3 regions of the Exiguobacterium sp. s59 genome follow, and region 1 is predicted to be linked to each of the others. Evidence: riboswitches for the same ligand, from Rfam matches in the RefSeq annotation. Region 1 holds a riboswitch; each other region holds the start of a gene.
The links. Region 1 has a riboswitch for S-adenosylmethionine ahead of metK (methionine adenosyltransferase). Riboswitches for the same ligand answer to the same signal wherever they lie in the genome.

Region 1 (3,259 bases):
CGGAGAAGTCGATACGGTCAAAGAAGACGTCAATAAAATCGTCGAGACGGCCCAAGAAGCAAAATCTGATTTACAAGACATCGGTGAAAAAGTCGTCGATGCGAAAGATACCGCACTTGGACAAGAAACAACTTCCACTGATTCGACTTCGAATGACAATAAACAGACGCCACCAACGACTTAACCTAAAAAAACCGACCTTTCCGTGGAAAGGTCGGTTTTTTTGATTATGCGAAACGCTTCGCGCCTTCTTCAAGAACTGCTGCTTTATCTGTTTGCTCCCATGGGAGTTCGATATCTGTACGACCGAAGTGACCGTAAGCTGCTGTTTGCTTGTAGATTGGACGGCGAAGGTCAAGCATCTTGATGATGCCTGCTGGACGGAGGTCGAAGTTCTCACGAACGAGTTCAACGAGCTCTGTTTCGCTCAATTTACCAGTGCCGAACGTATCGACAGCGATTGATACTGGATGTGCTACCCCAATCGCGTAAGCGAGTTGAACTTCTGCTTTATCCGCAAGTCCTGCTGCAACGATGTTTTTCGCTACATAACGAGCTGCGTACGCCGCTGAACGGTCAACTTTTGTAGGATCTTTACCAGAGAACGCGCCACCGCCGTGACGAGCGTAACCACCGTACGTATCGACGATGATTTTACGTCCTGTAAGACCTGCATCCCCTTGTGGTCCACCGATTACGAAGCGACCAGTCGGGTTAATGAAGTATTTCGTTTCAGCATCGATGAGTTCAGCCGGGATGACTGCTTCGATGACATGTTTTTTCAAGTCTTCTTGAATTTGCTCAAGTGTGATTTCTTCAGCGTGTTGTGTCGAGATGACGATTGTATCGATACGAACAGGGTTGTTGTCCTCATCGTACTCGACCGTCACTTGCGTCTTACCATCCGGACGGAGGTATTCAAGCGTACCGTTCTTACGAACTTCAGCAAGGCGACGTGACAACTTGTGCGCCAATGAGATTGGGAGCGGCATGAGCTCAGGTGTCTCGTTTGTCGCATATCCGAACATGAGACCTTGGTCACCTGCACCGATTGCATCAAGTTCCTCTTCAGTCATCTGACCTTCACGTGCTTCAAGAGCCTGGTCAACACCTTGCGCGATGTCTACTGACTGCTCGTCAATCGACGTCAAGACCGCACATGTTTCTGCGTCGAAACCATATTTCGCACGTGTGTATCCGATTTCACGGATTGTTTCACGGACAACTTTCGGGATATCCACGTAAGTTGACGTTGTGATTTCACCAGCTACGAGTACAAGACCTGTTGTGACAGACGTTTCTGCCGCAACACGGGCATTCGGGTCTTCCGCTAAAATGGCATCCAAAATCGAGTCAGAGATCTGATCACAAATTTTATCTGGATGTCCTTCAGTAACCGACTCTGAAGTAAAAAGTCGACGGTTCAATTTTGACATTCAAAAAACCTCCTATAATAAGGGTGATATGTGGACGGTACTCGTTCCCCTTACGCGTTGCTTTGGGACGGTAATGAAAAAAACCTCCCCCGATGACATACATGGGGAAAGGTTGAATCGTTCTTCCTTACCCTCTTATCGTTCGAAGCTAATGGCTTCGCTTCAGGATAGCACCTTTTCCGCACAAGACTTCATGTCGGACGGTTGCTGGGCTTCGTAGGGCCTTGTTCCCTCCACCGCTCAGAATAAGAGTATCCGTTACGAAAACCATCATATAAATGACGCTCGATTATGTCAAGGGAATCAGACGAATTCGTAAAAGTTTTCACTGACTTGCAAAACATTTCTGTTTGTGAATCGTCAAACATTTTTTAATTCGTTTCTGTTTTTTAACACCTTGTGATAAGAGAATGTGATAAACTGTCTTTGTAAGAAAGCGCTTACTTAGAGAGAAGAAACGCTTGTTTTTAATTAGTGTGTCACATATAATTAAAAATGTCATACTGATTAATCGTAATCGCGGAAGTATGCGGATTTCATCCACATCTATTTAGGGGAAAGGTGGGATTCAGGATGGCGACAACGCTCCTGAAAATCGAAGAATTAATTAATGGTGCCGACATGAAACGGAACTTGACGGTTCCAGAACTGGTGGAAGAAGCCATTCAAAACGGTGAAGGTGTACTGACAAAAGACGGGGCTTTATCTGTCAGCACCGGTGCTTTTACCGGACGGTCACCGAAAGACAAATTCGTCGTACAAGATGAAGTCAGCAACAACCTTGTTGATTGGGGAAAAGTGAACCAACCAATCGCAGAAGAGAAGTTTTCAGCACTTCTCGACAAAGTACTCGATCATTTAGAAAAGAAAGATAAGCTTTATTACCTCGAAGCGTCTGCAGGTGCCGATGAGCACTATACGCTACCGGTTCGTGCGATCACAGAATATGCATGGCACAGCCTGTTCGCGAAGCAATTATTCTTACGTGAATGGCCGACGAAAGGTGCGTTCGATCCGTTCACGGTCATCTATGCACCGAGTTATAAAGCAGACCCTGCAGTCGATGGTACGAACTCAGAGACGTTCATTCTCGTTTCATTCGCCAAGCGCACGATTCTGATCGGGGGAACAGAATACGGTGGCGAAATTAAAAAGTCAATTTTCTCCGTCATGAACTTCTTGTTGCCTGAGCAAAACGTATTATCGATGCACTGCTCGGCAAACGTCAATGATGCAAACGAAACGGCCCTCTTCTTTGGATTGTCGGGAACTGGAAAGACGACACTCTCGGCAGATCCGGAGCGCCATTTGATTGGAGACGACGAGCACGGATGGTCACCGGATGGGGTCTTCAACATCGAGGGTGGTTGCTACGCGAAGACGATCAACCTGTCACGTGAGAACGAACCACAAATCTATGATGCGATCCGATTCGGTTCATTGATCGAAAACGTCGTATTAAACGAAGATCGTACGCCTGACTATAAGAACATTTCCTTGACGGAAAATACACGTGCGGCGTATCCGATCGAGTTCATCGACAACGCCTTACTTCCATCACGTGCCGGTCATCCGAATACAATCGTCTTCTTGACGGCAGATGCGTACGGTGTCTTACCTCCAATCAGCAAACTAACGAAAGAACAGGCGATGTATCATTTCTTGTCTGGTTATACGTCTAAACTTGCTGGTACGGAGCGTGGGGTCACAGAACCACAAGCGACGTTCTCGACTTGCTTCGGTTCACCGTTCCTCCCGCTCGCTCCTGAGCGTTATGCGGATATGCTCGGTCAGTTAATTGAAGAACACGATGTGGATGTCTA
Region 2 (3,259 bases), on a different contig from region 1:
TCTCGGATGGAGAGCGTCTGGTTCAAGACGGCATCTTTGAGCTCGACCCAATCAGGAGGTGCGAACTGTCGCATCAACGCGATGATGTTATCTTCTTCGGTGATCGTCCCGTCGAAGTCACAGATGACATGCGTGCTCATCGTGCACCCCACGCATCCAACGCGGTCGATAGTGCATCGGTATCGTTCGTCTTGCCAAGCGTCTGGTCAATCGCCTGTCGGAACGCCTTCGCTCCAGCGACCGCACCGTCTGGATGCCCATGAATCCCGCCGCCGGCATTGATGACGACATCCGTTCCGAAGTCTCGAACCAAGTCCGGGACGAGTCCAGGATGAATCCCGGCAGATGGGACCGTCAGAATCGGTTTCGTCCAATGGGGTTCTGTCGCATACGTCTGAATCTGTTGCGCTTCGTCTTTCGGTGTCGACAGCGAACCATACGGCGACGGGAAGAGCGTCAAGTCCGCCCCGGCGAGTCGAATCAGTTTCCCGAAAAGGAGGGAATGGCGGACTGATCCAGTCAACGCCCCCGCAAAAGCGGGATGTGCCAAAATCGGAACGTGAATCTCAGAGTCTTTGGCGAGTTCTCGCAAGGCATCGAGCCCATACGTATACACGTTAAACAAGAGCGCGGTCGCGCCAGCCTCAATCAATTGCTTCGCCTGTTCGCGTAACGTGAAGACGGGTCCACTCAATGTCACGGCGTATAGAACGGAGCGACCCGTCAATTCTTGATGTTCTTGAATGATCGATGCCCCGACCCGTGCCCGTTCGAGCGACGGGGTAAGTGGATTGTCATATAAAATCTCATCGTCCTTGACGAGGTCGATTCCGCCGTTGAATTGGTCACGGAGCTGTGTCGCCAAAAAGTCGAGGTCCCGTCCGATAACACCTTTGAAGATACTCATGGCGAGCGGTCGGTCGTGTACACGAAGGATGTCGCGAACACCTTCGACACCGAATGTGGCACCAGGGAAGTCTGATGCGAGCTCTTCCGGGAGTGATAGGTCAATCAGTTGGACGCTTGGGTCGAGTGATAGTTTTCCAAACGTCGTCGTCAGAATGGACGAGAAGTCTGGCGTCACATTATGTAGCGGGTAACGAATAGAGAAGCGACTCGTCGTTTCTTGTTGGGACGTCTCGATGACCTCACCACGGAACGCCTGCAGTTGATGTTGCTCGATGTGGTTCAACTCGGTCCACGTGCCGACGGTCAGCTCATGTGCGATTTTTTCAGCCACGCGTTCGACGTGATCGGTATGTTTGATTTCATAAGTAGCGATAATTCCCATAAGTTCCTCCTTTCAGGTCAAACAAAAAATGACCTCATGCCAAGGCAAGAGGTCATTCGAAAACAATGAACTCTTATCTCTCAGCGATAGCTGCAAGAATTAGCACCGTGCCATTTCTGGTCGGTTGCTGCGACATCATCGGGCTTGTCCCTCCGTCTGCTCTTGATAAGAATAGTTGTGAAGTTGTGAAATTTAATTGAATTTTTACATAGAATCGCTCACTCGTCAATTCCTTTTTTTGAGAAAAAAAGTTTGAAAATAATGTTTCTATATATGCGTGTCAAAAATAGGGAGTCGACCGAAAATAGAGGATTGACAACTAGCGTCTCGAGTCCGTAATATTCGTCTCAACACGTCAAACACAATTAAATCATTTACTCTTATCGCGAGTTGGCAGAGGGAATTGGCCCTAAGACGCCGCAGCAACCGACCATTTGGCACGGTGCTACATCCACCAGACATATGTCTGAAAGATGAGAGGAACAACCAATTTGGGTGTGCCTCTTTCTCGCGGAGAAAGGGGCTTTTTTCATGTATATGCACAGGAAAGGGGAAAGCATCATGGCTTATAAGGCGTTTACAGAACAGAGTGTCGTCGACCATGTTCGACAGTTGGGGTTACTAGAAGAGGGGATCGCAGAATGTGAGGAAATCGGAGATGGAAATTTAAATCTCGTCTTTCGCGTTCGCCAAGGCGATACGTCATTGATTGTGAAACAGGCGTTACCATACGCAAAAGTCGTTGGAGAGAGCTGGCCGCTCACGCTTGATCGGTCTTGGATTGAACAGCTGGCCCTTCGTGAGTTTTACAAAGTCGTTCCACAGTTCGTACCGGGTGTCCTCGGGAGCGACCGTGAACTCGCTTATACGATTTTGGAAGATTTATCAGCTTTTGAGATTGTCCGCACCGGCTTTCTAAAAGGCGAGAGCTATCCGAATTTAGCGCGTCACGTCGGTACATTCCTCGGTGAAACGTTGTTTGCGACGTCTGACTATGCGAACGGTCCACTCGTCAAGAAACAAATCGAAAAGGAGTATTATAATCCAGAACTGTGCGATATCACGGAGAAACTCATCTTTACCGACCCGTATCGCGATGCAGAATCGAATCAGATTGAATCTGCCATTCGTACAGATGTTGAAAAATTATGGTCAGATCTCGCCCTGAAGATTGAAGTGGCCAAATTGAAGGTCGGGTTCGTGACGAAACATGAAGCGTTATTACATGGAGATTTACATACAGGAAGTATTTTTGCGACGCGTCAAGAAACGAAAATCATCGATCCTGAGTTTGCGTTTTATGGTCCGTTCGGCTTTGATATCGGTCAAATCATTGCTCATTTAGTGTTCTCGACGTATGCGCATCCGTTGAAACGGTTCGAACGCTTCACAGAAGTGCTCACCGTCTGGGAGACGTTTGAAAAAACGTTCCGCACACGCTTCACACAGGCGGTCGAACCGTTCAACACAGTAGGATTCGTGGACGAACTGTTGCCGTCGATTTTGAGTGATGCGATTGGTTACGCAGGCTGTGAACTGATTCGTCGAACGATTGGTCTTGCTGGGGTCGCTGACTTAGAAACACTACCAGACGACCTTCGCATCGAACGGAAACGCCACTCCTTAGAACTCGGCACGCGCCTCATCAAACAGCGCCATCAGATTCAATCGATTGACCAGTTGATTCCAGTCCTGTCGGAGGTGCGAGTATGAGTGTGCAAAGTATTCATTTCGATGCCGACACTGAAATCTTGACGATTTTAGATCAGACACAGTTGCCGCAAGAAGAGCGCTATATTGAAGTGTTGACGCTCGAACAGGCCGAACATGCGATCAAGTCGCTTCAAGTTCGAGGAGCACCGGCCATCGCCTATTTCGGGGCGTTCGTCCTCGCAAAAGAAGCATCACGTCTGCAAGATAATCCATATTTTCACCGCCAATTGGACCAAGTCGGGCAACGATTGATTG
Region 3 (3,259 bases), on a different contig from region 1:
TCGAGCGGATGACGTTGATGACGCTCGACAATCCACCATAAACGAATCGGTTCGCGAGACGCCCGTTCGGTCTCGTCAGTACGAGCAACGTCCCGAGCGGAAGTCCGATCAAGGTCGAGATAAGGAGCGCGATACTTGTCATCGTCAACGTTTGAATCGTCCCCGTCCAAATCAGGTCACCCCAGTCTGTCCAGAACTGTTGCATGGTTCGACACCTCCCTTACGTTTACGCCGCTCGTCATCAAATAACGGACAGCAAGTTCTGTTTGATCGTGATCGCCATCAAGGTGAACGAGCAGATTTCCGACAAGACCCGCTTTCAATTTCTTGATCCCGCCTCCGATGATGTTCGGTAGGATGCCGAATCGTTTCGTCAACTGGGCGAGCACAGCCTGTTCCGTCTGACTGCCGATGAACGATAGATGGACGAGTGTACCACGCGTCTGTAATTCCGACACGACTTCTTCCGGGACGTCGAGGTTCGTCTTCAAGAACCGTTGCGTCGTTTCGTGTCTTGGATTTGAAAAGACATCCAACACATTCCCTTGCTCGATGATTTCGCCGTGATCGATCACCGCAACCCTGTCACAAATTCGCTCAATCACTTCCATCTCATGCGTGATGAGAAAAATCGTCAAACCGAGCTTTCGGTTGATCTCGAGCAATAACTCTAAAATAGATTCCGTCGTCTCAGGGTCAAGCGCGCTCGTCGACTCGTCACTGAGGAGGATGTCCGGTTCATGTGCGAGCGCACGAGCAATGGCGACGCGCTGTTTTTGTCCGCCTGATAATTGTTCAGGGTAATGGTTCCGATGTTCGGATAGACCGACGATGTCGAGGTAGCGGTCGACCCGTTCACGGATGACTCCTTTCCCGAGCCCTTCGAGGCGGAGCGGGATGGCGACATTTTCTTCAACGGTCGCAGTCTTCAATAAGTTGTAATGTTGAAAGATCATCCCGATTCGCTGACGTAGCGAAGAGAGTTCTTTTTTCTTTAATTGTGTAATGTCTTGTCCCTCAATCTCAACGACACCTGTCGTCGGTCGTTCCAATAGATTGATCATCCGGATGAGTGTGCTCTTACCGGCACCGCTTCGACCGATGATGCCGAAAATCTCCCCCTTTTCGATTGTGAGGGAGACGTCGTCGAGCGCGGTAATCGTATCTCCATTGACGTGAAATTGCTTTGTGATGTGTTTCAGTTCAATCATCGAATCCCTCCTTAGAACGCTGGTACGACAGAACCATTGAATTCTTCTTCGATGAAAGTACGTACTTCATCCGAATGGTAGTATGATTTCAACGTCTCGACAACTTCATCTTCTTTGTTAGCTGAACGGACAACGACATAGTTCGGGTACGGGTTATCGACCGTGTCTTCGTGGAAAAGCGCGTCTTCGTTGATTGAAAGGCCAGCTCCCATAGCGAAGTTCGTATTGATTGCTGCAAGCGCCACTTCCGGAAGCTGTGTCGGGAGCTGTGAGGCTTCAAGTTCGATAAATTCAAGGTTGAGTGGATTCTCGGCGATATCCCGTTTCGTCGCCTTATCCGTCAGACCTTCTTTCAATGTGATGAGACCAGCCGTCTCGTATAGACGGAGCGCTCGAAGTTCGTTCGCCGGGTCATTCGGTACAGCCACTTTATCCCCTTCTTTTAAATCCTTGATATCCTTCAACTTCTCAGAATACAGCCCCATCGGGAAGGCGACCGTTTTGAATACGTCGTCAATCTTGTAGCCTTTATCTGATTTTTGAAGTTCTAAGAACGAGAGCGTCTGATAACTGTTCACGTCGAGACTGCCTTCGTCGAGAGCAGTGTTCGGTGTGTTGTAATCATTGAATACTTTAATGTCGATTTCAAGCCCGTCCTCTTTCGCGAGTTCTTGCACTTTCTCTGCAATCTGCTCGTGTGGGCCACCGGTCACTCCGATCGTCAGTTCTTCCGTGCTGAGCGTCTCGCTCGCCTCGGATTGTCCACACGCGGAAAGTGCGATTGCTGCAAGAAATGATGTACCTGCCAAAAGTGTTTTTTGTTTGATGTTCATGAATATTTCCTCCTCCAAATGAAAGCCCGCTACTCACGAAGAGCGGCGGGCACGACAAGTGAAAGTCGGACACGCTCATCTCCCAGACGTCTCGTCTGTTGGAATTAGCACCATGATCATACTGATCTGGTTGCCGGGTTTCATCGGGCCAGTCCCTCCACCACTCTTGATAAGCAATCGGTTCTATTATTTTGTTATTATATTACTGATAAAAGCATTATTTGTAAACCACTTCTTGAAGATTTATGAGAATTTCTTTTAACCGTTCTAAATCATCGAAATCACGAAATCCTTGAATCTTGATTTCTTTACGAATCAATGTGACCAATTCATCGATTTGATCAAAACGAATACCAAGTTGCGCAAGTGAAGTTGGTGCACCGATGGATTGAAGCCAGTTCTCGAGAATTACGGTGTCCTCTGATGCTACCAGTCGCTCTTGAACCACCAATCCGAACCCCACCTTATCCCCGTGTAGCCAATGATGAGTCGAGTCAAAGCGACTGAGCGCATTATGAACGGCATGCGCGACAGCAACACGTGTGCCGGCATCTCCAAACCCACCGACCGCACCACCGATTGCGAGGACGTGATCGACGATATATCGGATGTCCGTGCCGTAGCGACGGAAATCCTGTTCGCGGATCGACAGGTCCATCAACTTGCCACACTGTGCCGCGAGCGATAGCCCTGACTGAATGCCTGCATCCCTTGATGTCGTTCCGCTAATATATCGGGCCTCGTACCACTTTGCGACCGTATCGATCACGCCAGCCTTGAAATAGTCGTAAGGTGAATCACGTAACAGTCGTTCATCCGCGATGACGCGCTCGATGACGACCGGAAATGTGTCGTAACGGATATATGACCCCTCCTCAGTGTAGATGACGCTAAGCGGTGTGAAGGCGGCACAGTTTGACACGAGTGTTGGGACGACAATGAGCGGTACGCTCTGAGAAGCCGCGATTCGTTTTGCTGTATCAATCAATTTGCCGCCACCAACGGCAATCCATACGTCAGGTCGATAACCGTTCAACCGTTCAACTTCCTCGTCTGAACATTCTCCAGTAAATCGTACGCTCGGGAGATCCGCAAGGCGAGGCGACACGCGCACCGCCTTGCTATACCCGCTCTTCCCTCTCAAGACAAGCGCCTCCCGCTTCCCGATACGCGCGGGAAGATTCTCAAGTGCGTCTTTCGAATGATCGTACTCAA

Region 2: it holds a riboswitch for S-adenosylmethionine, as region 1 does, so the genes downstream of both, mtnK (S-methyl-5-thioribose kinase) here and metK (methionine adenosyltransferase) in region 1, are expected to answer to the same signal.
Region 3: it holds a riboswitch for S-adenosylmethionine, as region 1 does, so the genes downstream of both, KNO91_RS09000 (MetQ/NlpA family ABC transporter substrate-binding protein) here and metK (methionine adenosyltransferase) in region 1, are expected to answer to the same signal.

The regions. Positions count from the first base shown of each region.
Region 1 is NZ_JACSKG010000003.1:166,200-169,458, forward strand. Features, by position in the region: gene KNO91_RS06815 (hypothetical protein) at 1-184, shown strand, start outside; gene metK (methionine adenosyltransferase) at 228-1,436, opposite strand; SAM riboswitch class I at 1,569-1,688, opposite strand; gene pckA (phosphoenolpyruvate carboxykinase (ATP)) at 2,010-3,259, shown strand, end outside.
Region 2 is NZ_JACSKG010000002.1:146,992-150,250, forward strand. Features, by position in the region: gene KNO91_RS04120 (2-hydroxy-3-keto-5-methylthiopentenyl-1-phosphate phosphatase) at 1-140, opposite strand, end outside; gene KNO91_RS04125 (2,3-diketo-5-methylthiopentyl-1-phosphate enolase) at 137-1,291, opposite strand; SAM riboswitch class I at 1,362-1,463, opposite strand; SAM riboswitch class I at 1,669-1,771, shown strand; gene mtnK (S-methyl-5-thioribose kinase) at 1,853-3,004, shown strand; gene mtnA (S-methyl-5-thioribose-1-phosphate isomerase) at 3,001-3,259, shown strand, end outside.
Region 3 is NZ_JACSKG010000004.1:165,522-168,780, forward strand. Features, by position in the region: gene KNO91_RS08990 (methionine ABC transporter permease) at 1-205, opposite strand, end outside; gene KNO91_RS08995 (methionine ABC transporter ATP-binding protein) at 177-1,211, opposite strand; gene KNO91_RS09000 (MetQ/NlpA family ABC transporter substrate-binding protein) at 1,223-2,044, opposite strand; SAM riboswitch class I at 2,117-2,220, opposite strand; gene KNO91_RS09005 (iron-containing alcohol dehydrogenase) at 2,262-3,259, opposite strand, start outside.